DNA from 3 places in the Rhodococcus sp. IEGM 1318 genome. Region 2 is predicted to be linked to each of the others. Evidence: riboswitches for the same ligand, from Rfam matches in the RefSeq annotation. Region 2 holds a riboswitch; each other region holds the start of a gene.
What was found. A riboswitch is a leader RNA that binds a small molecule or an ion and turns the genes downstream of it on or off. The one in region 2 is predicted to bind thiamine pyrophosphate.
Positions count from the first base shown of each region.

Region 1 (9,616 bases), on a different contig from region 2:
ATCCCGATCATCGCGGCCACCGCGGGCTTGACGATCCCGGTGATCGCGGCGTTGGCCGCGCTCGGTGCGGTGTTCGACCCCGCCGGAATGGCGGCGCGGGAGTCAATGCTGCCTGCAGCAACTCGGACCGCCAAGTGGAAGCTCGATCGAACCAACAGCGTGTACGAGGCCAATTTCAACGTCGCATATCTGATCGGCCCTGGCATCGGCGGTGTCCTGATCGCAACGATCGGAGCGGTGAACACGCTCTGGGTGACTGCGGCAGGTTTTGTGTTCTCGATCGTCGTGGTGGCCTTCATCCGGCTTCCCGGCGCCGGAGTGCCCGAACACGAACATCGTCCGAAATCGATCTGGCACGGCACACTCGACGGTCTTCGGTTCGTCTGGAACAACAAACTGCTGCGCACTCTGGCGCTGATCGACATGGCCGTCGTCGCGCTCTACATGCCGGTGGAGAGCGTCGTGTTCCCGGTGTACTTCACGGAGTTGGACCAACCGGCCCAACTCGGATCGGTGTTGATGGCATTGGCGATCGGCGGCATCATCGGCTCTCTCGCCTACGCCCCGCTGGCACCGATCATGTCCCGGCGCCTGATCATGATTCTTGCTGTCGCCGTCCTCGGCATAGCGATGCTGGCCATGGCGCTTCTACCGCCGCTGTGGGTGATCCTCGTACTCGCCGGACTACAGGGTCTCGTCTACGGACCAGTCGGCCCGATCGCCAACTACGCCATGCAGACGCACAGCCCGGAGCACATGCGCGGACGCGTCGTCGGTGTCATGACGTCGACGGCCTACGCTGCCGGCCCGCTCGGCTACCTCGCGGTCGGCCCTCTGCTCGATCAACTCGGAATCGCGTCGACCTTTGTAGCCCTGTCGATTCCGATCATCCTGATTGCCGCGGTCTGTGCCTCCCTGCCGGTGCTTCGCGAACTGGATCGTCCGCGGCACTCGACCGACGTCAGTTGAACCCCATCACGTCGTTGCCCCAGGCGACGCGCAGTCCGTGATCGGGGTCGCTGACGAGGGTGTCGGCCGAGTCGATCAACAGCGTCGACCGCTTCTCTTCCTCGTACGGCGCCCAATGTTTCGAGCCGTCGAGAGCTGCCGGCACGGCATGCCTGGCGAAGGCCAGCCATCGCCGTTGGATACGGCCGGCTACCTCCATCGCGGCCTTCCGCCCACCCAGCCAGAACGTGGGGTCGACGTTCAGGGTTCCGAAATTGCCGAATACATAGGGTAATTCGGTCGCATGGCCCGCGCCGATCCGTGCGGCCTTGAGCATCGGCGTCGCGTGATCGAAGCGGTACACCCACGTAGGGGAATGCCTGCAGTGGGCGTCGGCAATCCACAGAGTCGGCATGCGAAACGCCGCGTCCCGTGAGAGCGCCAGCGCGCCACTCGGTTTCGCGTGATCTGGGTAGGCCGACATGATCTCGGCAAGTTTGGTCGCGGAGATGTCGGGGTGATCGTCCGCCAGTAATTGGAGCATTGCCTCGACGGACTGTGCGCTCACCGGCATCAGCGGCGACTTCATGAACTTGAAGATCGACGCCTCGTCCTTGTTGGAACCGATGATCAGTGGGATTCGGTGCGCGTATCCCTTCTGGAAAGCCGCAACCGGGTAGTGCGGCACCAGATCGCGATCGACGACGGGTGCCATTGCCAAAGTTCCCGGAATCCGTGTCGGAATCTCGTTGACCAGGTCATCGCTTGCCTTCACGAGAAGTTCGAGATCCGTGGTCAGCAGATCGCCTGCGTCTTCAGGGTCGATCGAGAGCAGTTCGAGAAACCGCTCTGCCACGGTCTTGGCGCGCTCGGCCCCGTAGACGGAGGTCGCGGGAGGACTCTGGGCAATCGCACGATGGAACAGACCTTCGGCGCTCGGACAGGTCATGAGCGTCGTGATGGATCCTGCGCCTGAGGACTCACCGAACACGGTCACCGCACTCGGGTCACCACCGAAGGCGTCGATGTTGTCTCGAACCCATTCGAGCGCCGCAATCTGGTCTCGCAGACCACAGTTCGATTCGAAAACGGTATCCCCGGTGGAAAACGCGGACAGGTCCAAGAATCCCAGTGCGCCGACGCGATAGTTGAAGGAGACGAGAACGACGTCACCGGTTTCAGCCAGATGACGGCCGTCGTAGATCGTTTGGGCGGCAGACCCGAGGCAGTAGGCGCCGCCGTGAATCCACACCATCACCGGTCGAGGCGTGCCGTCGGGTCGCGGGGCCCAGACGTTGATCGACAAGCAGTCCTCGTCGATCTTGAAGGCCCGATCGATCGGAACCGCCGGACTCTGGCCTTGCGGCGCGATCGGCCCGAATTCACGACAGTCGCGCACCCCGTCCCACGGCTCTGCGGGTTGCGGCGCGCGGAACCTCCGTGCACCTACCGGCGCTGCTGCGTAGGGCATGCCCTTCCACGCGAACACACCGCCATCCGGATACCCGCGGGCTTCACCGCCTCTGGCACGGATCACCAGTGTTCCGTCCTCGCCGAGATTTGGTCGAACGTCGGTCTCCATGTCTGAATCCCCTCCCGACCCGCGCGTGTGGCAATCAAGACCAAACCTACCAATCTCGGACCGGTGTGCGCCGAGTACACAATCCCTCGGTGTTAAGGTCGCCTAGTTCTGACACGGGGTGCTCCGCATGGGCGGGGCTGAGAACACACCCGGGAACCTGATCAGGTAATGCTGACGAAGGGATGTCATGGCTACTACGCAGCCTGCATACAATTCTGCCGAAAACTCGGTGGCCACAGCGCCGTCGACGGATCGGTTCACCGATCGACTCTGGGCCGAGACGAAGGTCCTCCGCGAGTCGATCGACTCGCTCGAGTTCCTCCGCCGCCTCGGCGACGGAACATTGCCTCTCGACGCGTTCCGCACATACATCGAGCAGGACAAGCTCTATCTCGAGGGATACTCGAAGGCGTTGTCCCTGGTCGCGGCCCACGCCCCGGATCCGCAGTCCGCGGGCTTCTGGTCGAATTCCGCGTCCACGGCAGCGACAGTGGAATCTGCGCTTCACGACGGCTTGCTGACCGGTGGAATTCTCCCCGCGGGATCGGGAAAACTGGAGCATTCGCAGGCCTGCCTGGGATACGTCTCGTATCTGACGGCGACTGCGGCAACGGCGCCTTATCCAGTGTCCGCAGCGGCAGTACTCCCCTGCTTCTGGATCTATGCCGAGGTCGGCCGCGATCTTGCCGCTTCAGCGCGCGAGGTACTCGACGCCGATCCGTCGCATCCGTACGCACAGTGGGTCACAACCTACGACGCACCCGAATTCCACGAATCGGTAGCGCAGGCTCGCGTACTGGTCGATGCTGCGGCTGAAGCTGCCACCGAGACAGAGCGAGAGGCGATGAGTGAAGCGTTCCGCATCGCCAGTCGCTACGAGCTGATGTTCTGGGATTCCGCACTCCACCAGCAGCCTTGGCCGGCGTCGTGATGTCGTTCGCGGCGCTACGCCGCACGCTTGCCACTTCTGCCGCGATCGCAGCCGCATTCACAGTTCTGACCGGATGCGCCTCTGACACCGGCTCTTCCGACGGGACCATTCGGTTCGCACTCGACTGGACACCGAACACGAACCACACCGGTTTGTACGTTGCACTCCAAGAGGGCTACTTCGAGGACGCCGGTCTGGACGTCTCGATCCTGCCGTACAACAACACCTCGCCCGACACCCTCGTCGACGCCGGTAACGCCGAGTTCGGCATCAGCACACAGAGTCAGGCCACGTTCGCCCGTGCGGCCGGCGCCGCCACTACGTCCGTCATCGCGCCACTTCAGCACCGCGCCACCGGCATCGGCGTGAAGGCGGATCGTGCGGACATCACGCGTCCGCGTGATCTCGACGGAAAGACGTACGCGGGGTTCGGCGATCCGGGTGAAGTCGAGACGCTGCAGCAGATCATCCGCAACGACGGCGGAACCGGGAACTTCACGACGGTCACGCTCGGAACGTCCGCGTACGAAGCCGTGTACTCGGGCCAGGCAGACTTCACCGTCTCCTACTTTGCTTGGGAAGGCCTCGAAGCGGAGCGAAACGGAACCCCGATGCGGTACTTCCAGTACACCGATTACGGCTTCCCCGATGCGTATTCGATCGTGATCAACGGCAACCAGCAGTGGTTGAAGGACCATCCCGACGAGGCACGCAAGTTCGTCAAGGCCGTTCAACGCGGTTATCAGACTGCTGCCGACAACCCGGACCAGGCCGCGCAGGACCTCATCGACGCGAATCCCGGAGCATTCACCGACGAAGACCTCGTCCGTGAGAGCCAGCGGATGCTCGCCGCCGACTACATGAAAGACGCCAACGGAGTCGTGGGCGCCCAGAATCTCGAAACCTGGTCGGGCTACTCAGGATTCCTCTTCGACAACGGGTTGCTCGCCGGACCGGACGGGAAGCCGTTGACCCAGAAGCCGGACTGGTCGGAGTACTTCACCAATGAGTATCTCGACGCGTCCTGACGTGAGCGGGCGATTGGTCTCGACCACGCGGCGGGCGCTTCCCGCGCTCGCCGTGGTGGTGCTCCTCGTGGCGGCATGGCAGATCTACGTCGAGATCAGTGGGATTCGGCCGCAAGTACTCCCGTCTCCGGGTCGCGTTGTTTCCCAGGGTTGGGACAACCGCGAGATCATCGCCGGCCACGCCTGGTCGACATTGCAGGTCACGTTGGTCGGCTTCACCGTTTCATTGGTGTTGGCCTGGATTCTTGCTGTGGTCGTGGACTTTTCGCCGTGGTTGTCACGCGCGCTGGTACCACTTTTCGTCGTCTCGCAGACGCTGCCGATCATCGCCATCGCGCCACTGATGATCATCTGGTTCGGCTTCGGGTTGCTGCCGAAGGTGTTGGTGATCGCACTTGCGACGTTCTTCCCCATGACCATCGGACTCATCGAGGGATTTGCCGCGGCCGACCGGGAAGCGGGCGCTCTCCTGCGCAGTATGGGCAGCACTCGCTGGCAGGAGTTCCGCTACGTCCGCCTTCCTTCGGCGATTCCGCGATTCTTCACCGCCCTGCGTATCGGTATCACGTATGCGGTCGTGGGCGCGGTGTTCTCCGAATACGTCGGCGCAACTTCCGGTTTGGGTATCTACATGAGCACCCAAAAGAACTCCTTCCGCACCGACCTGGTGTTGGCGGCCGTACTGGTGACCGCGTTGATTAGCGTCACGCTGTACTTGCTGACGTTCGCCATCGAGCGCATCGTTGCACCATGGGCAATGAACGAAAGGTCGCGGACATGACTGACCCGATGGTCGAGGATGCAATGGTCGAAATTCAGGACCTGACCAAGAGATTCGACACGGCCGGAGAATCGCGTCTCGTGCTCGATTCGGTGTCCTTCCGCGCCGACGCGGGCGAATTCGTGTCGGTGATCGGGCCGAGCGGCTGCGGCAAGAGCACGATCTTCAACGTCCTGGCCGGGCTCGAATCCCCGACCTCGGGTTCGGTCCGTGTGGGCACGCGCGCAACTGAATCCGAAGCAGCCGCCGAGGTGCACACCGCGTACATGCCGCAGAAGGATCTTCTGTTCCCTTGGCGCTCGGTACTGGACAACACGGCCCTCGGTTTGGAAGTGCAGGGAGTCGGCAAGAAGGAAGCACGCGAGCGCGCTCGTGAGTTGTTCCCCGCGTTCGGCCTGTCCGGATTCGAGGACGCCCGGCCGTCACAGCTGTCGGGCGGTATGCGCCAGCGAGCGGCGATGCTGCGCACCGTTGTTCAGGGCAAACCTGTCCTGCTGCTCGACGAGCCGTTCGGCGCACTGGACTCGTTGACCCGCACCGAGATGCAGGCTTGGCTGCAAGACGTGTGGCAGCAGTACCGGTGGACCGTGCTGATGATCACCCACGATATTCGTGAAGCGATCTATCTGTCCGACCGCGTGGTCGTTCTGTCTGCGCGTCCGGCAACGGTCAGGTGCGTAGTCGACGTCCCCTTGCCGAGACCACGCGAACTGGACATGATCACCACGCCCGAGTTCGCCGACGTCGAGCGTGAACTGCTTGCCGTTCTCCACGACGAGACGCGCAAGTCGCTACGCCCCTAGTAGTTACTGATAATGCAGTAGTTACTGATAATGCGCTGAGAGAGTTTCGAGTTCACCTGGAGTTCAGGAGAACGCGCACCGAAACCTGACGAGGTCACGTACCATGATCCGGCGCTTTCACCCAAAACGCCTTAATATCAGCAAGATCCGAACGCTCGACACGCAGTCCGCCAACGCTGCACAATTCTCCGTACTCTTCGGTAACGTACACTCGGTCGCCTACGAGACCAACGGCCAGAAGGTAACTGGACGGTAAAGCGGAATCGTGGAGGCACAGTCATCGCAACAGATTTGGAAAGGGACAGCGTGAGCACACTGCAGTCAGGTCAGAGCCTCGGAGTCGGCCAGGAACTCAAGTCCGACAACGGCGCATACACCCTCACTTTGCAGGACGACGGCAACCTGGTTCTGTCCGAGGGCGGACAGGCTGTTTGGGCCGCAGGCACCAACGGATCCGGCGCCAACCGCGCCGAGGTGCAGGCTGACGGAAACTTCGTCATTTACAAGGACTCCGACGCCGTGTGGGCATCGCAGACCGCAGGCAACGACGGTGCCTCCCTCTCGGTTCAGGACGATCGCAACGTCGTTCTGTCCGCCGGTGGAAATGCTCTGTGGTCTTCGGACACTGCAATCGAGGCTCCGGCCGCCGAGGCTGCCCCGGAGCCCGCTGCGGCACCCGAGCCCGAGCCTGCACCCGCCGCTCCGGCAGCGCAGAGCTACACCGTCGAAAGCGGCGACACCCTGTGGGCGATCGCAGAGCGTTTCTACGGTGACGGCAACCAGTACCAGCGCATCGCGGATGCAAACGGCATCCCGAACCCGGATCTCATCAACGCCGGTCAGGTACTGACGATCCCCGCCTGATTCACTGCTTGACCTGGCCCTGGGTGCCGACGTCCGCGTCGACACCCAGGGCCTTTTGTGTTCTACGCCACACAGATTCGCGTCCCGCCCAGCAGGCCCTGATACTCCATTGCGGCATCCTTTCGCCTACAGTACTTCCGTACTGCTCCCAAAGGACAGGTGTGCATGAAAGACAGAACAGTCATGATCGGCGCTGTCGCAGTGGCCGCTCTCTCTCTGACATCAGGCCTCGTTTTCGGCGGAGCAGCCGGCGCATTCGGTTCCGGCGGCCCTGTGGTGAAGCCTCCGGCTCTGGTCTCGTCGCTTTCCGTGGAGTCCGTCGCCGGGATCGAACCGGCCGCGTTCTACAGCTCGGTTGCAGTCCCCACGGTTGTCATCCCGCCGACGCCGACCTGGCGAATCGCCGACGAGACGACTGCTCCTCGTAATCAGCCGCTGGTGGTGACCGCGACAAGCACGAACTCCGCTACGTCCACTACGACTGCAACGAGTACGACAACACCGGTCTCGTCCACGACCACCGCGTCGGCTACCGCGACCTCGTCACCGACCGCGACAGCCACGACCACCAAGACCAGCACCACCCCAGTTGTCACGACCGGGTCCACGCCGCCCGTCGTCGAGGTCTCGCCCGTTCTTGCCGGATAGTCCTCGCTCTTTCGCCTGCATACCGCCTGGCGTGACGGCGGTTACAGGCACACTTCAGTCGCCGCTCTCGAATAACCGATCTACCTGCGACTACCTTCCTCGTCGTCACGGTTCGTGGCCCGCTGCAAACCGGTCGACCGGAAAAGGACAGCAGCATTGTCGGAGCCTCGCGATACCGTAGAGGTCTGAGCTTTTGCGGAAGGAGGTGGCTGATGAGCGCAATGGGCTTCGATCTCGATGTCAGTGTCGACCGGGCGTGGGCAGAATTTCAACGTCGCCTCGGCGATCACATTTCCATCATGGTCGACGGCGACGTGCTTGCCGTGGAATCGTCCACCGGCGACTTCGATCCAGCTGACGGCGCAGCGCCATGCGTTCAGTTCCTCGTGTGGGACGAGAACACAGTCCGCTGCGAGGTTCCTTCCAACGACTTCCTTCATCCACGCTATCGACTCGAAGATGCCGACGAACAAAAATTGATCGCACTCGGCTGGAATCCGCCTTCCGAGAATCTCGAGGATCCGAACAACTCCCCCGCCTTCTGCGTCGACAAGGCACAGAACTGGGCCGATCAGCTCGCAGCGATGACTGTCGCTGCATTCCGTGATGTGTTCGGTGTACAGCACCCGGCATTTCTATCCAGCGACCTCACCGGCAACGAGCAGACTCCGGATTTCGATCCGTCGGTTGTCGAGTCGACAGAACTTCCGACACTCGACCCCACCGCGGCCTACATGCCCAACGACATCGACCATCTCAAGGAGTTGGTCACTCTCGCTTTGCTTCCCATGCTCGGCACGCTTCCCGAGCGGGACAGCGACGGGGACATACCAATTCGGGTCGGTTCGACTGTCATGTTCGTCGGTCCGCTTTCCGAGTCCATGGACGTGCAGTTGTTCTCCCCACTCGTTCAGGACATCAGCAACCGCACCCGTGCAGCCGAGGTCATCGCCGATCTCAACCGCAAGTGGTCGCGCATCAAGTTCGTCTTGATCGACGACCGTCTGTCGGTGTTTCTCGAGGTGGCGGGTTCACCATTCGTTCCCAAGCAACTCACCGATACGTGCGCCGCCCTGACGTCGTTCCTGCGTACCGTGGACGACGAGTTCGCCGCACGCGTCGGCGGAGACCTCTTCTTCGCGAACAAGAGCGGTGACTCCTCCTCGCTGCAGCCCGATCTGACGGCCGAGGACCTGCCTCCCGAACTCGAGACCCTACTGCACCTCGATCTGGACGTGGCCGAGGATCTCGACGCGGTAGCCGATGTCTGTGGTCGTGATCGCGATCTGATTCTTCAGCTCCTCCACATCAGCAACGAATGGCAGATTCAGCTGCGTAGTCAGGCTGTGGACGCCCACAGTCGCGGAGACGCCGAAGAGGCTGCGGGATACGAGGATCAGGTCGGCGGGTGGGAACTCATGGTCGACCGTCTGCGAGGGGCTTTGCGACTGGTGGTCCTGCCCAATTCTCGAACCGAGACGCCGGCAAAGCCGCAACCTGAGCAGATGGGCTTGTTTGCCGATCCCTTGCAACAGAGCCTCTTCGACGATCCGTCCTGATAACACGGATCGGCTTTCCCGCTATTCGAAGTGGGATTTGAAGATCTGTCCGTGGACGCCCACGGTTCGATCGACTACCTGCGAGACCGTGAAATCGGCTGCGGCAGAAAGATACGCGTAGGCCGTCGCTCGATCCATACCGCGATCATGCTCGAGGAAGTCGAGTGCGTTGACCACCGCACGTCGCATGGCACCGTTGAGGTCACTGTTCTGCCCATCGACCGAACCGTTGGGGTCGGACAGGCCGATCGGAATCCAGGCCTCCTCGGTCTCGGCGAACGGGTATCCGAAAGCCACCGATGGAGCCTCACCGGAGTTCTTCTTGCACACGCTTAGTCGGAACGTGCCGCGCAGCGAACCTTCCATCGCCGTCAGCGCTGCCTCGCCGTCGCCCATGGCCATGTGGGGGTCACCGACGTAGAAGAGGGTGCCTTCAGCGAATACCGGCAAATAGAAGGTTGATCCGACACCG
Region 1 is NZ_JAWLSC010000014.1:51,599-61,214, reverse strand. Features, by position in the region: gene R4P65_RS27240 (MFS transporter) at 1-969, shown strand, start outside; gene R4P65_RS27235 (carboxylesterase/lipase family protein) at 962-2,530, opposite strand; TPP riboswitch at 2,635-2,730, shown strand; gene R4P65_RS27230 (TenA family protein) at 2,718-3,461, shown strand; gene R4P65_RS27225 (ABC transporter substrate-binding protein) at 3,461-4,489, shown strand; gene R4P65_RS27220 (ABC transporter permease) at 4,467-5,270, shown strand; gene R4P65_RS27215 (ABC transporter ATP-binding protein) at 5,279-6,073, shown strand; gene R4P65_RS27210 (LysM peptidoglycan-binding domain-containing protein) at 6,380-6,937, shown strand; gene R4P65_RS27205 (hypothetical protein) at 7,103-7,585, shown strand; gene R4P65_RS27200 (T3SS (YopN, CesT) and YbjN peptide-binding chaperone 1) at 7,798-9,144, shown strand; gene R4P65_RS27195 (acetamidase/formamidase family protein) at 9,166-9,616, opposite strand, start outside.
Region 1: it holds a riboswitch for thiamine pyrophosphate, as region 2 does, so the genes downstream of both, R4P65_RS27230 (TenA family protein) here and R4P65_RS08815 (3-oxoacyl-ACP reductase) in region 2, are expected to answer to the same signal.

Region 2 (9,616 bases):
CCATCGCGGCGCGTGAGGGCGTCGACCCGACATCGGTTCCCGTCGACGCGGTCACCGGTTCGGGCTCGGGTATCGATCCCCACATCAGTCCCGCGTACGCGGAATTGCAGGTCGCGAGGGTGGCGGCGAACAACGGCATTTCGGAAGACAAGGTGCGGGATCTGGTGGCCGAGCACACCGACGGTCGGCAACTCGGATTTCTCGGGGCCGAGCGAGTCAACGTCCTGGAATTGAACCTGGCACTCGGATTGACGGCACCTACGTGTGCTACGCCGACGACTGGTGGATGATTGTCACGTGAGTTCTTCGGAGAAGGTCGGTCAATCTTTCGGTAGGGCACGCAAACGTGGTGAATTGCGTATCTACCTCGGCGCTGCCCCCGGCGTCGGAAAGACCTTCGCGATGCTCGGTGAAGCTCATCGGCGTCGAGATCGGGGCTGTGACGTGGTCGCGGCCGTCGTGGAGACACACGGCCGCGCCCGCACTGCGGCGCAGATCGGTGACCTCGAGATCGTGCCGCCCAAGCTGGTGGACTATCGCGGAACTCGAATGCCGGAACTGGACGTCGAGGCCGTGTTGGCTCGGCGTCCAGCCCTGGTCCTGGTGGACGAGTTGGCGCACACCAACACCCCGGGAAGCAAGAATCACAAGCGTTGGCAGGACGTACAGGAACTGCTCGAGGCCGGGATCGACGTCCTGTCCACGGTCAACGTCCAGCACCTCGAAAGCCTCAACGACGTTGTCGCACACATCACCGGCGTTGTGCAGCAGGAGACGGTTCCGGACGCGATAGTACGGAGTGCGGCGCAGGTCGAGTTGGTGGACATCACACCGGAAGCGCTGCGCCGCAGACTCTCTCACGGAAACGTTTATTCACCGGAACGTGTCGATGCGGCCCTGGGTAACTATTTCAGGCGCGGAAACCTTACGGCGCTGAGAGAACTGGCGCTGCTGTGGGTGGCCGACCAGGTGGACGCCGCACTGGCGAAATACCGGGCGGAGAACAAGATCACCGACACCTGGGAGGCGCGCGAGCGCGTCGTCGTTGCCGTTACCGGGGGGCCTGAGTCGGAAACCCTGGTGCGACGCGCATCTCGTATCGCGTCGAAATCGAGCGCCGAGCTGATGGTGGTCCACGTCGTGCGCGGTGACGGACTCACCGGAGTCTCGGCCCCGGAGATGGGCAAGGTGCGCGCATTGGCCGTCGGGGTCGGCGCGACGCTACACACCGTTGTCGGTGACGACGTACCGTCGACGCTCCTCGAGTTCGCTCGCGAGGAGAATGCCACACAGTTGGTACTGGGAACGTCGCGGCGATCTCGGCTGGCCCGCATCCTCGACGAGGGGATCGGCGCCGCCGTGGTTCAGCAGTCCGGCGGTATCGACGTCCACATGGTCACGCATGAGGAAGCAACGACGCGACGACGCATTTCAGTGTTGGGGCGCTCGGAGCGCCGTGTCTTGTCGTGGATTGCAGCGATCGTCGTGCCTTCGCTCGCGGCCGCGATCATGGGGCTCGTCGACCGAATTTCCGGGGTCAACGGCGAGAACGCATTGTTCTTTGTCGTAGTCGTGCTGGTTGCGCTCCTCGGCGGTGTCGGTCCAGCGATATTGTCGGCACTGATTTCGGGGCTGCTGCTCAATTACTTCTTCACCGATCCGCGGTACAGCTTCACCATCGCCGAGCCGGACAACTTCATTACCACCGTCGTGCTGCTGATTGTGGCTGTGGCAGTTGCAGTTCTGGTCGACGCAGCGGCAAAGCGCGCCCGAGAGGCGAAGCGCGCATCCGAGGAAGCCGAACTGCTCACACTGTTCGCGGGATCAGTTCTCCGCGGAGCGGACCTGTCGACACTTCTGGCGAAGGCACTCGAAATCTATCGCCAGCAAGGGGTTTCCGTCGTTCATCACGACGACGGAGTCATCGCTGCCGTGGGTACGCAGCCGCCGAACACGGACGACGAAGCCGATACGGTCTGTGAGGTCAACGACGGGGAATATGCGCTGTTGCTGGCTGGGCCGGATCTGAGTGCGCGGGATCGACGTGTGCTGACGGTGGTGGCTCACCAAGCAGTCGGGATGATCCGCCAGGAGAAACTGACAGTCGAGGCGAGCAAGGCTGCCGCGCTCACCGAGGCTGATCAACTGCGTCGAGCCCTGCTGTCAGCGGTAAGCCACGACCTGCGAACGCCTCTCGCCGGAGTGAAGGCGGCGGTGTCGAGTCTGCGCAGCGACGACATCGAGTTCTCGCCCGAGGACACCGCCGAACTACTCGCGACCATCGAGGAGTCGGCGGATCAGTTGACCGCACTGGTGGGGAACTTGCTCGACTCGTCCCGACTTGCCGCCGGTGTGGTGAAACCTACGCTGCGGCCGGTGTACCTGGACGAGGTGGTTCACCGCGCATTGCTGGGTCTGGGCATCGGTGGACGCTCCGATTCTCGGGCTCGAAGCGTGATCGTCGACGTGGGTACCGTTGCAGTGCAAGCAGATCAGGGACTGCTCGAGCGTGTGATCGCGAACATTGTCGACAACGCTCTGCGGTACGGGGGAGAAACCCCGGTGCGAGTCGGGGCAGCGCAACTCGGTGATCGTGTGGTGATCAGTGTTGCCGACACCGGCCCGGGTGTTCCGCGTGGTGAGGCCGAAACGATGTTCCAACCGTTCCAACGGATGGGGGATCGTGACAACACCGGCGGAGTGGGGCTCGGGCTTTCCGTGGTGCGCGGATTCGTCGACGCAATGGGCGGAACGGTCAGCGCCACAGACACACCCGGTGGGGGATTGACGATGATCGTGGAATTTGCTGCGGCCGGTACGAATGGAAATGGATCATGAGTCGAATCCTGGTAGTGGACGACGAACCGCAGATTTTGCGGGCTCTGCGTATTAATCTTTCGGTGCGCGGGTACGAGGTAGTGACGGCGTCGACCGGCGCCGGCGCACTGCGGGCTGCTGCCGAGCGTCCGCCGGACGTCGTGGTTCTCGATCTCGGACTGCCGGACATGGACGGCACCGAAGTGCTTGCCGGCCTGCGTGGCTGGTGCACGGCGCCGGTCATCGTTCTGTCCGCGCGCACGGATTCCGCGGACAAGGTCGAGGCTCTTGATGCCGGTGCGGATGACTATGTCACCAAGCCCTTCGGGATGGACGAGTTTCTGGCCCGCGTTCGCGCTGCGGCGAGGCGGGGAACCTCCGCGGCCGATACCTCGGAACCGTCGGTCGAGACCGCGTCGTTCACCGTCGACTTGGCTGCCAAAACCGTGAGTCGGCGCGGCGAACAGGTGCACCTGACTCCGACCGAGTGGGGCATGCTCGAGATGCTCGTGCGCAACCGCGGAAAGCTGGTCGGGCAGAAGGAATTGCTTCGGGAAGTGTGGGGACCGGCGTACGACACCGAGACCCACTATTTGCGTGTCTACCTGGCTCAACTTCGTCGGAAGCTCGAGGATGACCCGGCGAACCCCAAGCATCTGATCACCGAGGCAGGAATGGGTTATCGATTCGTGGTGTGAGAAGCCAGGTCAGAGCACAACTACCAATTTGCCACGTGCCGTACCGGCTTCCATCTTGGCATGTGCTCGCGCGATGTCCTCGAACGCGAACACCTCGTCGATCGGTACCACCGCCTCGCCTGACGCCACAGCGGAGAGGAAGTCTTGCAGTACGTCTGCAGGCAGGTCGGACGCGTCCCCACCGTACGAGGTCAATCGCACTCCGCGTGGAATGTAGTCGATCGGATAAAAGTCTTTGACTGTCCACTCGTTGGACAGCATGCCCGTGAAACACTCGGTGCCGTGAACGCGGGTCGCGCGCAACGTGTCGGGAAGTGTTGGTGTTCCGACCAATTCGAGGGCCAGATCAACACCGCCCGGGAGGATGTCTCGAACCTGGCCGGCCACAGCACCGTCGTCGACAACAACGTGGTCAACCCCGATCGCGGTCAACGACGACGCTTTGCTCGCATCTCGGGTGGTCGCAAGGACAGTGAGTCCCCACTGCTTCGCCAGGACTGCGGTTGCCATGCCGACCGAGGAGGTTCCTCCCCGGATCAACAAGGATTGACCGGATTTCGCGTCCAGTCCTACCGTCAGCGAGCCGTAGGACGTCTGCAGCATCTCGGGGACTGCGCCCACTGTCGACCAGTCCAGTTCGCTCGAGAAGGGAACGACCTGACTGACGGGAACGCACGTGTACTCGGCATAACCGCCGTCGAACGTCCTCCCCATCCCACCCATCATGGCGGCGACTTGCCGGCCTTCGGTGAGCTCCCCGCCGGGGCAGTTCACCACTTCGCCGACGGCCTCGATGCCCAGCACCCTCGGGAACGTCACGCCTTCGGCGAGGCCGAGGCGGGTGTGAAGTTCGGATTGATTGAGGCCGAAAGCCTTCACCCGGACCAGTACCCAGCCCGCAATCGGCACCGGTATCGGAATCACTTTGATAGTCAATGCTTCTGGCGGTCCGGGGGCGTCGATCACGATTGCGCGCATTGTGTCGGTCATGCTTTCTCCTTGGTGATGAGTGTCAGTCGACGGTTGGCTTCGCGCAGCGTGGCCAGTGTGGCGCCGAACCGATCGAGAGCCTCGGGCGTCAGCACGGAACCGAGACGGCGTGCCAGTTCGTCGTCGAACGTGGCCTTCGCCCGCTGCAACAGGCCAATGCCGTCGGGGGTCAACGCGATGAGTGAGGATCGTTTGTCGGCGGGATTGGATTGTCGACGGCAGTGCCCCGAGGACTCGATCCGATCCACCAATTTGCTCGTGCCACCGACGGTGATCGCGAGGGCTTCGGCAATGTCGAAGACCCGACAGGAACCTAGCCTGTCGATGATCTGCATCGGCTCGAATCGACTCAGTGGCAGGTCGTGCTCGATTCGGAGTCGCTGGTCGACGGCCGTCCACAATTCGGTTTCGAAGCGGACGAGGTTGTCGAAGTGACGGCTCAGGTCCGACCCCGTCATGAGCAGACTCCTAGGCGATATGCATTCCGTGGAATCATTCTTTCACCGTACCCACGATCCGTGATTAATTCCACGGAATCTATTCGTCGGCCTTCCGCAGTGTCGGTGGCGCATGGGAACATATGTTCGTGTCGCATGAACCGCTGGATCGAGAAACGCCAGGTAATCACCCTGGCGGTACTCATTTTGGGGGTCTTCGACCTGCGGGTGACGCAACGATCCTGCACGCGGACCTTGATTCGTTCTACGCATCGGTCGAGCAACGCGACGACCCGGCTCTGGCGGGCAGGCCGGTCATCGTCGGTGGTGGGGTGGTCTTGGCGGCAAGCTACGAGGCCAAGGCGTTCGGGGTTCGCACAGCCATGAGCGGTGGTCAGGCTCGATCACTGTGTCCTCAGGCGATAGTCGTCCCTCCGCGAATGTCGGCGTACTCGCAGGCGAGCAAAGACGTGTTCGACGTCTTTCACGACACGTCGCCGCTGGTCGAAGGAATCTCCATAGACGAGGCCTTTCTCGAGGTCGGCGGGCTCGCCAAGATCGTGGGCAATCCGCTGCAGATCGGAGCCAACCTCAGACGCGACGTGGCCGAGCAGGTCGGACTACCGATCACGGTCGGAATCGCACGCACCAAGTTCCTGGCCAAGGTCGCCAGTGCATTCGCGAAACCCGACGGATTGCTGCGAGTGCCGCCGGAGGGCGAGACCGAGTTCCTGCATCCCTTGCCGGTCGAGAAGCTGTGGGGCGTCGGCAAGATCACGGCCCAGAAGCTGCGAAACTTCGACATCGTGACGGTGGGCGACATCGCTCGGCACGACGAATCCTCGATCGTCTCGATTCTCGGGGGTGGCGCCGGTCGCCATCTCTACGCGCTCTCGCATAACCGAGATCCACGCCCCGTCCGCGCCTATCGTGGCCGCAGTTCGATGGGTGCTCAGCATGCGCTGGGTCGCGGATCCCATCCCCGCGCAGAACTCGATGCGTCGTTGATGTCCCTTGTCGACCGTGTCAGTCGACGCATGCGTTCGGCGCAGCGGACGGGGCGCACGGTCACGCTCCGGCTCCGCTTCGCGGATTTCACCCGGGCAACTCGATCTCACACGCTGCGCCGGTCCACCGCCGACACAGCGGAATTGCTGAACGCCTCGATGGTGCTGCTGGACGAAGCGATACCGATGATCGCGGACAAGGGCATCACGTTGATCGGTGTCGCTGTCTCCAACCTGGATCGGGACGGCGCCGAACAACTCGAATTGCCCTTCGACGGTCCAGGATTCGCGGGTCCGGACACTGCCGCCCTCGACTCGGCAATGGACAGTGTTCGGAAGAAGTTCGGCTCCGCGGCCCTCACGAGGGGAGTGCTCCTGGGACGCGATCCGGACCTGTCGGTGCCGCTACTGCCGGACTAGGTGAGGTTTTCTCGCAGAGTCGCTCCCTCGTATTCGCGACGGAACAACCCACGCGCCTGCAGTACCGGAATCACGTGATCGACAAAATCTTCCAGACCCTGCGGATAGGTCGGCGGCATCAGATTGAAACCGTCGGCACCGCGGCCGTTCAACCAGGATCCCATCTCGTCGGCAATCGACTCCGGTGTTCCGATCATCGTTGCGTGACCACCACCCGCAGCGAGCGTCCCGAGGAGTTCCCGCACAGTCGGTGCGTCCTTCTCGACGATCCGCAAAATAGTGGCGTAGCGTCCCTGCGGCCCGGTGAACGCTTCGAGTGGAAGCAACGGGGGCACGGGCCCGTCGAGATCCCAGTTCTCGCAATCCTGTCCGGTGAACAACGAGAGTTGGCGTATCGACTGTTCGGTGGGCAGCAGGAGATCGAGTTCGGCCTTCTTCGCCCTGGCCTCGGCGACGGTGCTGCCGACGTAGGTGACCAGTCCCGGCATCACGGCGACCGAACTCGAATCCCGGCCGGCTCGCTCGATTCTCGATTTCACGTCCGCGTAGTAGGTCTGTGCGCTGGGTAAGTCGTAGGCAACCGAATAGATTGCCTCGGCGCGGCGCGCCGCCAGATCGCGGCCCTGCTCAGACGCCCCGGCCTGGAACAACACCGGCCGGCCTTGCGGGGAGCGCGGAACCGTCAACGGCCCGTCCACCCGAAAATGTTTGCCGTCGTGATCGATTCGAGAAATCCTGTTTGCGTCGGCAAAACGCCCCGACCGGTCGAGAATCAGCGCGTCTTCCGACCATGAATCCCACAATGCGAGGGCCACTTCGACAAATTCGTCGGCTCGTTCGTATCGGGATGCATGATCGGGCATCGCCTCGAGTCCGTGGTTGCGCGCCTCCTGGTCGAACATCGAGGTCACGACGTTCCACCCGGCCCGTCCGCCGCTGATGTGGTCGAGCGATGCCAACAGTCGTGCCGCGTGAAACGGCGTGTAGAAGGTCGTGGAGATGGTGGTGACCAGGCCGACATTCGCCGTCGCGCGGGCCATGGCAGTCAATGCGGTGATCGGCTCCAGAAACCACGATGCGCCCGATTCGGGTTCGCGAACACTGTGACCGTCCGCGAAGAAGACGGCGTCCAACTTGCCGCGTTCGGCGATCTGGGCGAGCGACTCGTAATACGCGATGTCGCCGAGCCTTTCGACCGGTGAATCACGATGACGCCACGCTGCACTGTGATGTCCGCACCCGAGAAGAAACACACCTATCCGTAGCTGTGCACCCATCAGTTCTTGACGAGTCCGCCGTCGACAACCAGGTTCTGGCCGGTCACGGCCCGCGACCAGGGCGAGGCGAAGAACAGTGCGGCGTCGGCAAATTCGTCCGGTGTCGTGACCCGGCGCAGGGGAGTGCTTGCAGCGATCATGTCGAACACCGCTTCCGGCGTCGCGGCACTCGCGTCCGTGGTGCGGAGCAAGCCGCCGGAGACCATGTTGACGGTGATCCCGTCCGGACCGAGGTCGGCGGACAATGTCCGCGTCAGTGCCAACAGTGCGGCTTTGGCTGCGGTGTAGTCGTGGTACGGAACGACCGGATTCTGGACCAGATTGGTTCCGACAGTGATGATTCGGCCGAACCCGAGTTCTCGCATGCCGGGGAGTGCTGCCTGGGTGGTGTTGAGGGTCCCGGCGACAGCTCCGCGTAGTTGTGAGTCGAAGTCGGCCCAGGTGATCGTGTCCGCATTCGGCCGGGCGTCACCGTTGAACGAGAAGTCGACGAGTGCATTGTCGACCACGGTCGAGATCGGTGCGTCGAATCGCTCGAGTGCAGCGGCGAACAATTGATCGACGTAGCTGCGGTCCGTCACGTCTGCCTGGACTGCGAAGGTGCGATCCTCGCCTAGTTCGGCGACCAGGGCCTCGGCGGCATCACGGCTCTTGCTGTAGTTCACGATCACCCGGGCGCCTGAGCGGGAGAATGCTCGACTCAGTGCGGCTCCGAGCCCGCGGGCGCCACCGGTGATCAGGACGATCTGCTCGTTCAGTTCGAGAGCGCGCTGAAATTGCTGTTCGGTCATGTCGACATCCCTCCGCCAGTGCTAACTGGTCAGGTTCATCGGGTCTGATCTCAGCCGACTTTTTCGGCACCCCGTGTCACCGTCCATCAGACCACGAGAGGTGGATCTTCCTGAACGCGGGTGCGTAGTAGTTGTCGGCGCGATGAGTTTTCGATCGCTGGGGAGTCGTTATTGCAAGCGAAGTGGCAACCGGCCGCTCGCCTTCGCCCAGGGAGATTCCGATGACCACCCAGCCTGCCCACCACGACACCCTTTCGGGTAATGCAACACGAACGGCACCTTCGGGGACCGCGCGCAAGCTCGGATACGTCCTGAGTGGTCTGTTCGTTCTTTTCATGCTCTTCGACGGCATCATCCACATCCTCAATCTGCAGACGGTCAAGGATGCCTCGGCCGAACTGGGACTGCCGGACTCTCTCGCCCTGACAGCCGGGGTTGTGCAGTTGATCTGCCTTGCGCTGTACGTGATTCCGCGAACCGCCGTGCTTGGCGCGATTCTGCTCACCGGTTACCTCGGTGGTGCTGTGTTGACCAACCTTCGAGCTGAACAGCCTCTGGTGAGCACCACATTGTTTGCCGTCTACACCGGAATCGTCATGTGGGCCGGACTGTATCTCCGAGATGAGAAGGTTCGCGAGATCATTCCGCTCCGTCGGGCCTGAAATCAGGCCACCGAAGGGGTTGCGTGGGACGCGGCGTCCCATTATGTTTGACCTCATTCAAGTCCGTCGACTGCAATCGGCGGACTGGCCGTGAGGAGACACCGATGGCTCGGTCAGCGTCGATCGAAGTGGAAATGCCGTACCACGAGGTACTGCAGACTTTGTCCGAGGGTTCAGTGGCCCGCAGTTTTGATCCCTATCTCGACATCGACTGGGATTCACCAGAGTTCGCGATCGATCCACACGATCCGAGGTGGGTGCTCTCGTCGGTCTCGGATCCCCTCGGAGCGACGCAGTGGTACCAGGAGCAGTCCCTGGAACGTCGAATCGCGATGGGAATGTGGCGTCAGGCCAACGTGACCAAGGTGGGTTCGGCGTTCGAGAGCATCTTGATCCGGGGAATGCTGCAGTACATCATGGCGCTTCCCAACCAGTCGCCCGAGTTCCGGTACTGCCTGCACGAGATGACCGAAGAGTGCAATCACATCCAGATGTTCCAGGAACTCGTCAATCGTAT
Region 2 is NZ_JAWLSC010000003.1:137,769-147,384, forward strand. Features, by position in the region: gene R4P65_RS08780 (potassium-transporting ATPase subunit C) at 1-290, shown strand, start outside; gene R4P65_RS08785 (sensor histidine kinase KdpD) at 298-2,838, shown strand; gene R4P65_RS08790 (response regulator) at 2,835-3,515, shown strand; gene R4P65_RS08795 (zinc-binding alcohol dehydrogenase family protein) at 3,525-4,505, opposite strand; gene R4P65_RS08800 (MarR family winged helix-turn-helix transcriptional regulator) at 4,502-4,963, opposite strand; gene dinB (DNA polymerase IV) at 5,086-6,369, shown strand; gene R4P65_RS08810 (LLM class flavin-dependent oxidoreductase) at 6,366-7,646, opposite strand; gene R4P65_RS08815 (3-oxoacyl-ACP reductase) at 7,646-8,437, opposite strand; TPP riboswitch at 8,428-8,521, opposite strand; gene R4P65_RS08820 (DoxX family protein) at 8,659-9,099, shown strand; gene R4P65_RS08825 (AurF N-oxygenase family protein) at 9,204-9,616, shown strand, end outside.

Region 3 (9,616 bases), on a different contig from region 2:
TGGTGACATCTTCTATTCGCCGACGCTCATCGACGACGGCGTCGTGAAAGCCATCGCGGATCTGTCGAACCTTGCACCGCTGCACAATCCGGCCAACGTGATCGGTATCGAGGTGGCGCGCGAAGAACTGCCGGACGTTCCGCACGTCGCCGTGTTCGACACCGCGTTCTTCCATACGTTGCCTGCCGCAGCGTCCACGTACGCGATAGATCGGGACGTGGCCAAGGCCAACCAGATTCGCCGGTACGGCTTCCACGGGACCTCACACGAATACGTGTCGGGACGAGTCGCGGACTTCCTCGGCAAGGATCCTGCCGAGCTGAATCAGATAGTTCTGCACCTCGGAAACGGCGCTTCGGCCTCGGCGGTCAAGGGCGGCAAGGCTATCGACACCACGATGGGCCTCACCCCGCTCGAGGGTCTTGTCATGGGCACTCGCAGCGGCGACATCGATCCCGGCATCATCTTGCACCTCAACCGCAACTCGGGAATGAAGGTCGACGAGATCGACGACCTCCTCAATCGTCGTTCCGGTTTGAAGGGACTCTCGGGAGTCAACGACTTCCGCGCTCTGCTCGCACTGATCGAGGGCGGCGACGAAGACGCAAAACTCGCGTACGACGTCTACGTACACATGCTCCGCAAGTACATCGGTGCCTTCATCGTTCAACTCGGCGGCGTCGACGTCATCACCTTCACCGGTGGCGTCGGGGAGAACAACATCGACGTGCGACGCGACAGCCTGGCCGGCCTTTCCCGTCTCGGTATCGAGGTCGACCCGGCTCTCAACGAGGCGAAGAGTCGCAACGAGCGTCGTATCTCCGCATCCTCGTCGGCCGTCGAAGTGCTCGTGGTCCCCACGAACGAGGAATTGGCGATCGCCCGCGCGGCAAAGGCTTTGGTGGCCGCGCTGTAAATCTCGGGGCGCGTCAGAAATTGCTGCGGGGACGTACCGCATTTGCCCGGTCGACGAGGGCGTAGCGGTGTGTGCGGGAGGTCGTGGCGCGAGCGAGGGCGCGAAGGCAGGCTTCGGCTCCGGTGCGTAGACCTTGCTCGGTGAAGGGCAGGTCGAGGATGGGTTCGAGTTCGGTGTGCGAGCGGTTGCCGTAGCGAATCCAATCGAGTGCCGTACCCAACACCAGGGTTCGCATCTGCAGACTTCGGCTCTCTTCAGCAGGTAGCGCCCGAACACGACGGGCGGCTTCCCTCAGAGTCGATTCGTCGAGTTCGGCGATCGGAACACCGGACAGCATCGTCAATGCGCTCGACATCCGCGCGACGTTGTAGTGCCGGGAAGACGTGGGGACTTCGTCGAGGGCGGCGATGGCTGCCTTCTTGTTGCCGTGATCGGCGAGTTGGCGAGCGAGCCCGAATGCTGCGCTCACGTAATTCCGTTCGGTCCGCCAGACGGTGCGGTAGTACTTCTCGGAGAAGCGGCACCATTGGTCCGGGTCGTCGCTCTCCCAGTGCTGGAGAATCAGTTCTGCCGTCGCTGCCAACGCCAGCTTGGGTGCCGCCTCGCCTGGCAGCGCGGTGAGGACTGTCTCGAAATGACTGAAAGCAGACTCGAATCGGCCTGATTGCAACGCCGCAAGTCCTCGATACCACTCGATCTTCCAGTGGTCCCCGATGTTCTGTTGGAGTTCACCCAGAACAGTCAGTGCGGTTTTCGGATCGCCGAGATCGAGATGAGCCTTGGCCTCGGCCAGTCGAACCTCGCCCGAGACGGAGGCCGCCGGTGTGCCGGATGTTCGGTCGATGCCGTTCTCACGGGCATGCTTGAGAGCATCGAGAGTCTGAGACGGTTCGCTGTGCACCGCTGCTGCCAGCAACGGCGCGCTGGGATCGGTGGGGTCGACCAACGGAATGGGAAGTGCGTGCGCAACTTCGCGCGGATCGAGAGCAGCGTCGTGGCTGACACCGTCGACGTACACATCGGTTTGCCCGACCAACTCGTCGGTGCCGAAAGACGTTCGCTGCCTGCTGAACACGAGCGAGAGTCCGGGGTTTTCCTGCCCGGTCTGCTCCGCGAGGATTTCTCGCAGAACGCCGGTGAGCTGGCCTGCGATCTCCTCGGCGGACTGGAATCGCTTCTTCGGGTCCGGGTCGGTGGCGCGCAACAGCAGGCGGTGAAAGAACTCGTGGTCTCGCAGCAGTGGCTCGTCCTCGGGTTCGGGGAGGCCGTCGAGATACCTTCCGTGCTTCGAGGGCATGTCTAGAGTGAGAACCGCGAGTGTTCTTCCGACGGTGAAGATGTCGGACGCGATAGTCGGGCCGGTCTCGATGATCTCCGGTGCTTGATAGCCGGCAGTGCCGTACAGGTATCCGTAGTCTTCGATTCCGGACACGGCACCGAGGTCGATCAGCTTCAACTGATCCTCGGTGACCATCACGTTCTCGGGTTTGAGGTCGTTGTACGCCAGGCCGGTGGAATGCAGATAGCTCAGTGCCGGAAGGATTTCCAGAACGTAGCCGATCGCCTGCTCGATCGGCATGTGCTTGCCGTCCGGGAATTCGGCCAGCACCTCGCGCAACGATCGTCCGCCCACGTACTCCATGACGATGTATCCCATGGGTGTGCCGTCCGGGCGCGGATGCTCGACGAAATTGAAGATCTTGACGATGCTGGGGTTGGCGACCTCGGCGAGGAACTGACGCTCGGCCACCGCGACGGCCTGCGCTTCGGAATCACCGAAATGCAAGAGTCCCTTGAGAACAACCCATCTGTCGCTGACATTGCGATCGATCGCGAGGTAGATCCATCCCAGGCCGCCGTGCGCGATCGGTCCCTGGACCTCGTACTGCCCCGATACGAGTTCGCCCTCTTCGAGCAGTGGGCGGAAGTCGAAGGTGGAACCGCACTTGGGGCACGTTCCGTGCTGAGTTGCCTTGGTGCTTGCGCTCTTACGGCCGACCGGTTCGTTGCACTTCCAACAGAACCGTTTGCGTTCGGGGACCGTCGGGTCACTCATCACCGCAGATGCCGGGTCGATCTGCGGGACGGGGGGAACCTCGACCAGACCGCCGCCGAGGCGCAGCTTGCGCCCCGACCGGTTGCGACGGGATCGGGTGGAGCGGCCGGTGGGGGAGGAGGACGCGGACGGCGTGGTTCCCCGCATCTGGGCCGACGTCGGTTCGAGACGCTCGTAGGCGCCGGTGGCTTCGGGTTCGGGACGCTCATAGGCACCGGTGGCTTCGGGCTCAGGTCGTAGGGCTGCCTGGGTGGCGTCGGGCTCGGGGCCGGTCTCTTCGGTCATGTCAGCCTCAATCCCGGTAGACAGCCGGCGGGGGACCGGGTGACGGACCGAGGACACTGAGCCAGCGGTCGTAGATACGGTTCCAGGTTCCGTCGCCCCGGATCCGATCCAGTGTTCCGTTGACGAATCGGACCAGATCGGGGTTGTCCTTGTTGACGCCGATTCCGTAGGGTTCGGCGCCCAGTGATCCGCCGACCATCATCAGGTACGGATCCTGCGAGGCGAGCCCGGCGAGAATCGTGTCGTCGGTGCTGATCGCGTCCACCTGCCCCTGCTGCAGGACGACCAGGCAGTCGGACCACATCGGGACGGTCACGACGGTGGCTTCCGGTTGGAGTTGCTGGATTCGAGTGGCCGACGTCGTTCCGCGGGCAGCGCAGACCCGTTTGCCTGCGAGGTCGTCGATGCCGCGGACGGGTGACCCCTGCAAGACCTGAATTCGTTGTTCAGCGGAGAAGTACTGCGTCGAGAAGTCGACCTTCTCACGCCGGTCACACGTGATGGTCATGGTTTTGACGACCACGTCGACCATCGATTCCTGAAGCGCAGCGATCCGATCGTCCGACGTCAGGATCCGATACTCGATCTTCTCCGGGTCGCCGAGCAGATCACGGGCGATCTCGCGGGCGATGTCCACGTCGAAACCTTCGAGGCGTCCGGTGGCCGGATCGCGAAAGCTCATGAGATTGGAACCGGTGTCCAAGCCCACGATCAGACGCCCGCGCGCTCGGATGGCGTCGAGGCTCGGGGTGGGTGGCCGCGGCGAAGCGTCGGCGGGGGTCGGCCGCAGGCTTGCGGTGAGGTTGGTGCACGAGGCGGCGGTCGTCGGCGTCGGGCTGGGAGCGATCGTGGCTTCGGCGGGTAGCGGCGGTTCCGTGTACGACGTGCCGGCTGAGTTGTTCAGGTCTTCGACTCGTCCCGCACCGCACCCAGCGAGTAGCAGCACGGCCGCCGCAAGAATCGCGATGCGTGCAACCGGGCGCTTCCGCTGTAACCCTGCTGTTCCAGTCACTGGTACTCCCGCAGTCGGGGCCAGAATCCGATGAAGATTCCGGCTACACCGAGAACTGCCAATACAGTCATGCCCGGTGCGGAGGCCGCCAACACACGTGAGGCGTACGAGACGTCGGATCGAAGATTTGTACGCGAATCCACGATTCCCTGCCAGAGTTCGTGATCGAGCCTTCCGTACTCCGCGGCCGAATCCTGTTCTCCGGCGCCGATGGTGATGGCTGCGGCGGACGTGAAGTCTCCGTTTCCGAGACGGTCGTACATGCGCGTGTGCGCAGCCACCCACCGCTGGCGCGAGTCGAGTGCGGCGGTCAGGACTTCGCTGTTCACTCGGGCGCGATCATCGTCTTGCAGGCGCTCGAGGATATCGCGCAGAGCGTCGACCTTGCGGGTGAACGTCACGTTGTCCTCGGCGGTTGAATCTCGTCTCGCCAAGGTGAGAGTTTCGACGGTGCGTGCTTGCTGCGCCATGATTCGTGCTTCGGTCAGTTCGTGCAGTGGCTCGGCGCCCGCGTCGAGAGCGCGCCCGGTGGCCAGTGCGGAGACCAGTCCGACGGTGAGCAGCCACAGTAGCGCTGCCGAGACCGCGAGCGAGGCGAGGATCAACCCGAGATTGAAGCGTCGGCGACTCTTGCGGGAGAAGTACACCTGCACCGCGACCAGCGCGCAGAGGACGAGGACGAATGCCACGATCGGCCACCACGGTGGAGCCTCGAAATCGCGCTGTACCTGGGAAACCAGAGTCTCCTGCGATGCGTGCAGTTGCTGAGCCATCGGCAGCAGCGAGGTTTGCATCAACTGCGAGGCCTCGCTCAAATACGCTGCTCCGACGGGGTTTCCGACACGATTGTTTGCCCGTGCGGTTTCGACCAGCCCGGTGTAGACGGACAGGTCGGTCGAGATGGTGGTCAACGCGCTGTGGCCGGCGAGATCCGTCGAGTCGAGGCCGGCCGATGCCTGCACGATCTCCGCCGACGCCTCACCGATCGACTGCGTGTATCGGTCGCGTACCTCGGCGGGTTCGAGGCCGCCGGAGATGAAGGCAGTGGCCGCGGCGGCGTCTGCCAACGACAGCGCGCTGTAGAGATTCTGGGCGGAGTTGGCGAGAGGTTCGGTCTCGACGAGGAGGAGGTCGAGATTTGCCTGACGGTTCTCGATCGCTGCGGTGGCGAGGAGTCCGGCGATCAGGGTGATCGCGATCAGGATCAGTCCGACGACCGTCAGCCGACCAGGTGTGGACGACATGAATGCCTGGAGTTCGCGCCGCAGAAGTGCCCGCTCGTCCTCCGCCGACACGGACGTGGCCTCGGAGGGCGGCAGCGACCGGGGTTCGATGGACGGGACGACACGGTCGACCATCGGGCACCTCATTTCGCTGTTGTACGCGGGCTACCGAGAAATGATGTCGCCGAGAAATGATTCAGGGCATCTTCGCGAGCATATAAGCATCACCTACACCTGGAGCAGATTGAAACGGTTAGTGTGGGACAACGGCGAGAGCAGGCGGAGCGAGGTAGTCGATGCGTGGTGACGGTGACGGTTGGTCCATCGGGTCGGACGGTACGCGGCATTGGGGTAAACACGGTGCCGCCGGGCTGCTCTTGCGCGCCCCCGATTCGGACGGATCGCCCATGGTCTTGCTGCAGCATCGTGCTGCGTGGAGCCATCAGGGCGGAACGTGGGCACTGCCCGGCGGAGCGCGGGACTCACACGAGAGCACGACGCACGCTGCTGTCCGGGAAGCCCACGAAGAAGCAGGTATCGCCGAGGACGCCGTCCGCGTTCGCGGCGAGGTAGTCACCATGCGCGCCGAGAGCGGGTGGACGTACACCACCGTCGTAGCTGACGCGGCACATCCACTGTCGACGGTTGCCAACGGTGAGAGCACCGAGTTGCGGTGGGTCCGTGAAGCCGATGTCGATTCGCTGCCACTGCATCCGGGATTCGGTTCCTCGTGGCCGGAACTCCGTACTGCGCCGGTTGTGTCGGTAGACGCCGACCCGCACACCGTCCTGCTCGAGGACGGCGGATTCGGATGGTTGTCGGGTAGTTCCACCGAAGACAGTGACCAGAACCTGACTGAGGCGAGTAGGACGGCGAGCAGCACCCAGTCGTAACAACTCGAGTCTTGACAGTTTCGTACACAGCAGAAGGGCCGGACTCCTCAGGAGTCCGGCCCTTCCGTGTTTCGGTCTCCCGACCGAAACGAGGCTCAGCTGAGCGAGTTCAGCGCCGTGATGAAGCTGACCGCGGTGATACCGAGCTTGAGCAGCTCGCTGATCTTGCCGAGGTTCAGGTCTTCGAGCGATTCGGTGCTGAGCGAGCCGGTGTCGAGGGATCCCATTTAGTGCTCCTAGGTTCAGTTAGTAACTGGAGGTAAACTACAACAAACCGAATGGGATGTGACACGCAATCGGAGCAACTGTGATTAAGATCACGTATTCCGACATTTCGGACATTCAATCGCGCCTAGGAACTGGGGGTTTGTTGTCTGATCGGACAACTTCCGTTCATGTTTCGAGTCAGGCGTGCTGACCCGTAACTGTGCGGATTTGTCCCGGCAAACAATTGACGGTCGCCAGTTACCGGTTTTCAGCGTCCAGCGACGGCTGCGGCGAGGCGTTGCGCGGCCGCCTGGGGATCCGACGCTTGCGTGATTGCACGCACGACGACGATGCGAGTGGCACCGGCATCGAGCAGCTCGGGCAGGCGTTCCTCGTCGATGCCGCCGATCGCGAACCAGGGACGTGGCGGTGCGGCGTCGGCAGTCGATCGAACCAGTTCCAGGCCGGAAGCACTTCGATTCGGTTTGGTCGGTGTCGCCCAGACTGGTCCGGTGCAGAAGTAGTCGACGCCCTCTTCGATGGCGGCAAGACTCGCCTGCGCGCGGCTGCTCGTCGAACGGCCGATGACGACGTCTTCGCCGACAAGAGTTCGCGCGTAGGGGACGGGGATGTCGTTCTGGCCGAGGTGGAGGATGTCGGCACCGGAAGCCATTGCGAGATCCGCGCGGTCGTTGACGGCCAACAATGCGCCGTGGCGCCGCGCTGCCGTTGCGAGAATGCCCAGCGCTACCAGTTCGTCTTTGGCCTCGAGCGGGCCGAACTCGCGCTCACCGGCAGAGCCCTTGTCGCGCAATTGGATGATGTCGACTCCGCCGGACAATGCTGCCTCGGCGAACTGCGCGAGGTCGCCTTTCTCGCGGCGCGCGTCGGTGCACAGGTACAGCCGTGCTGCTGCCAGGCGCTCGCGCCGGTCGATGACGTTACTGGGATGTGTGGGGTGCACGGAGCAAACGGTAGCCTCTAGGGAGCAAGGTTCGACACGGGAGTCCTGAAACGTCGTCGTCACTTTTTGTCGTGGCTGCGAGGTTCGTAGGGCTGAGAGGGGATCGCGACCAGATCCCGACCGTCAGACCTGACCCGGATCATGCCGGCGCAGGAAGTGGAGGTGGAGTTTCGTGAATACACACGCTCGTACGGTGTCGGTGGTCGGCGGCGGTGTCATCGGTCTCGCCATAGCGTGGCGCGCAGCCCGCGACGGTTGGTCCGTTCGGTTGTACGACCCGTCCATCGGATCAGGGGCTTCGTGGGTGGCGGGTGGAATGCTTGCACCGCTTTCCGAAGGCTGGCCGGGTGAAGAAACAGCGTTGACGGTTGGTGCAGCGTCCCTGGAACGGTGGCCGGCGTTCGGTGAGGAGCTCAGAAAATTCGGGCAATCGGTCTTCACCGCGGACAGCTCGCTGACGGTTGCGCTCGATGCTGCCGACGCGCAGGACCTGCAGACCATCGCCGAGTGGGTGAGCTCGCAGGGTCACGAACTCGAAATCCTCGGTCGCGCCCGCATCCGTGAACTCGAACCCATGCTCGGCCGCGGAATCAGATCGGGACTCATGGCTGTCGGTGAGTCCGCCGTCGACAACAGACTTCTGCTGGAGGCGTTGCAGAAGGCCTGTGTGGAATCCGGCGTCGAATTGATCGCGCGTGCCGTCAACGACCTCGCCGAACTCGATACCGATCAGATAGTGCTCACCGCCGGCATCGCGTCACCCAAGCTGTGGCCCGGACTGCCGGTGCGGCCGGTCAAGGGTGAGATCCTTCGCCTGCGCAGCAGACCTGGAGTCACCCCGGCGCCCAGCCGCACAATCCGCGGAAGCGTCCACGGACGACCCGCGTATCTCGTCCCGCGCGGCGACGGAATCGTCGTCGGGGCAACACAATACGAGTCCGGTGAAGACACACAGGTCACCATGGCGGGAGTGCGGGACCTGATCAACGACGCCGAGGCACTGATGCCCGCGATCGGCGAATACGAACTCTACGAATGCGCGGCAGGCCTACGTCCGATGACGCCGGACAACCTGCCGTTGATCGGGCGCGTGTCCGATCGTGTTGTCGTCTCCACCGGGCACGGCCGCAACGGCGTTCTACTGACGCCCGTCACCGCCGATGCGACGCTCGCGTTGTTGAACGGCACATCTTTGGTCGAGGTAAAAGGAACCGAACCCGAGCGGTTCGCAGCAGCTAAGGAAAATTCATGAGTGAGCAGGTCCCGATCGGGATCACCGTCAACGGCGAAGATCTCGAGTTCGATCGAGCAGTCACGGTGACCGAACTACTGACGCACCTCGAGTTGCCCAGCAAGGGCATCGCCGTCGCCGTCGACGGTGCACTGTTTCCGCGCGGGCGTTGGGACGAATCCGTCGGACGTGGTTGGGAAATCGAGATCCTCACGGCGGTGCAGGGTGGCTGAGCAGGATCTTCTCACCATTGCGGGCCTTAGTTTCGGTTCCCGGCTCATCACCGGGACGGGCGGCGCCGCCAACCTCGCGGTGCTCGAAGAAGCTCTGGTGGCCTCGGGCACCGAACTGACCACCGTCGCGATGCGGCGAGTCGACGCGGCCGGTGGCACGGGTGTTCTGGACCTGCTTCGTCGCCTCGGAATCGAACCGTTGCCGAACACCGCCGGGTGTCGGGGCGCCGCCGAAGCGGTCCTGACAGCGCAGTTGGCACGCGAAGCGCTCGAGACGAACTGGGTCAAACTCGAAGTCATCGCCGACGAGCGGACACTGCTGCCCGATGCGATCGAACTCGTCTCCGCCGCAGAACAATTGGTGGACGACGGATTCACCGTTCTGCCGTACACGACGGACGATCCGGTGCTGGCGCTTCGCCTCGAAGAGGTTGGTTGCGCTGCGGTCATGCCGCTCGGTTCACCCATCGGCACCGGGCTTGGTATCGCGAATCCGCACAACATCGAGATGATCGTCGAGCGCGCCGGCGTGCCCGTCATCCTCGACGCCGGGATCGGAACGGCCAGCGACGCCACCCTTGCCATGGAGTTGGGCT
Region 3 is NZ_JAWLSC010000010.1:355-9,970, reverse strand. Features, by position in the region: gene R4P65_RS21945 (acetate kinase) at 1-916, shown strand, start outside; gene R4P65_RS21940 (serine/threonine-protein kinase) at 930-3,257, opposite strand; gene R4P65_RS21935 (glutamate ABC transporter substrate-binding protein) at 3,265-4,269, opposite strand; gene R4P65_RS21930 (hypothetical protein) at 4,266-5,627, opposite strand; gene R4P65_RS21925 (NUDIX hydrolase) at 5,789-6,385, shown strand; gene R4P65_RS21920 (hypothetical protein) at 6,481-6,612, opposite strand; gene thiE (thiamine phosphate synthase) at 6,861-7,556, opposite strand; TPP riboswitch at 7,583-7,729, shown strand; gene thiO (glycine oxidase ThiO) at 7,729-8,808, shown strand; gene thiS (sulfur carrier protein ThiS) at 8,805-9,020, shown strand; gene R4P65_RS21900 (thiazole synthase) at 9,013-9,616, shown strand, end outside.
Region 3: it holds a riboswitch for thiamine pyrophosphate, as region 2 does, so the genes downstream of both, thiO (glycine oxidase ThiO) here and R4P65_RS08815 (3-oxoacyl-ACP reductase) in region 2, are expected to answer to the same signal.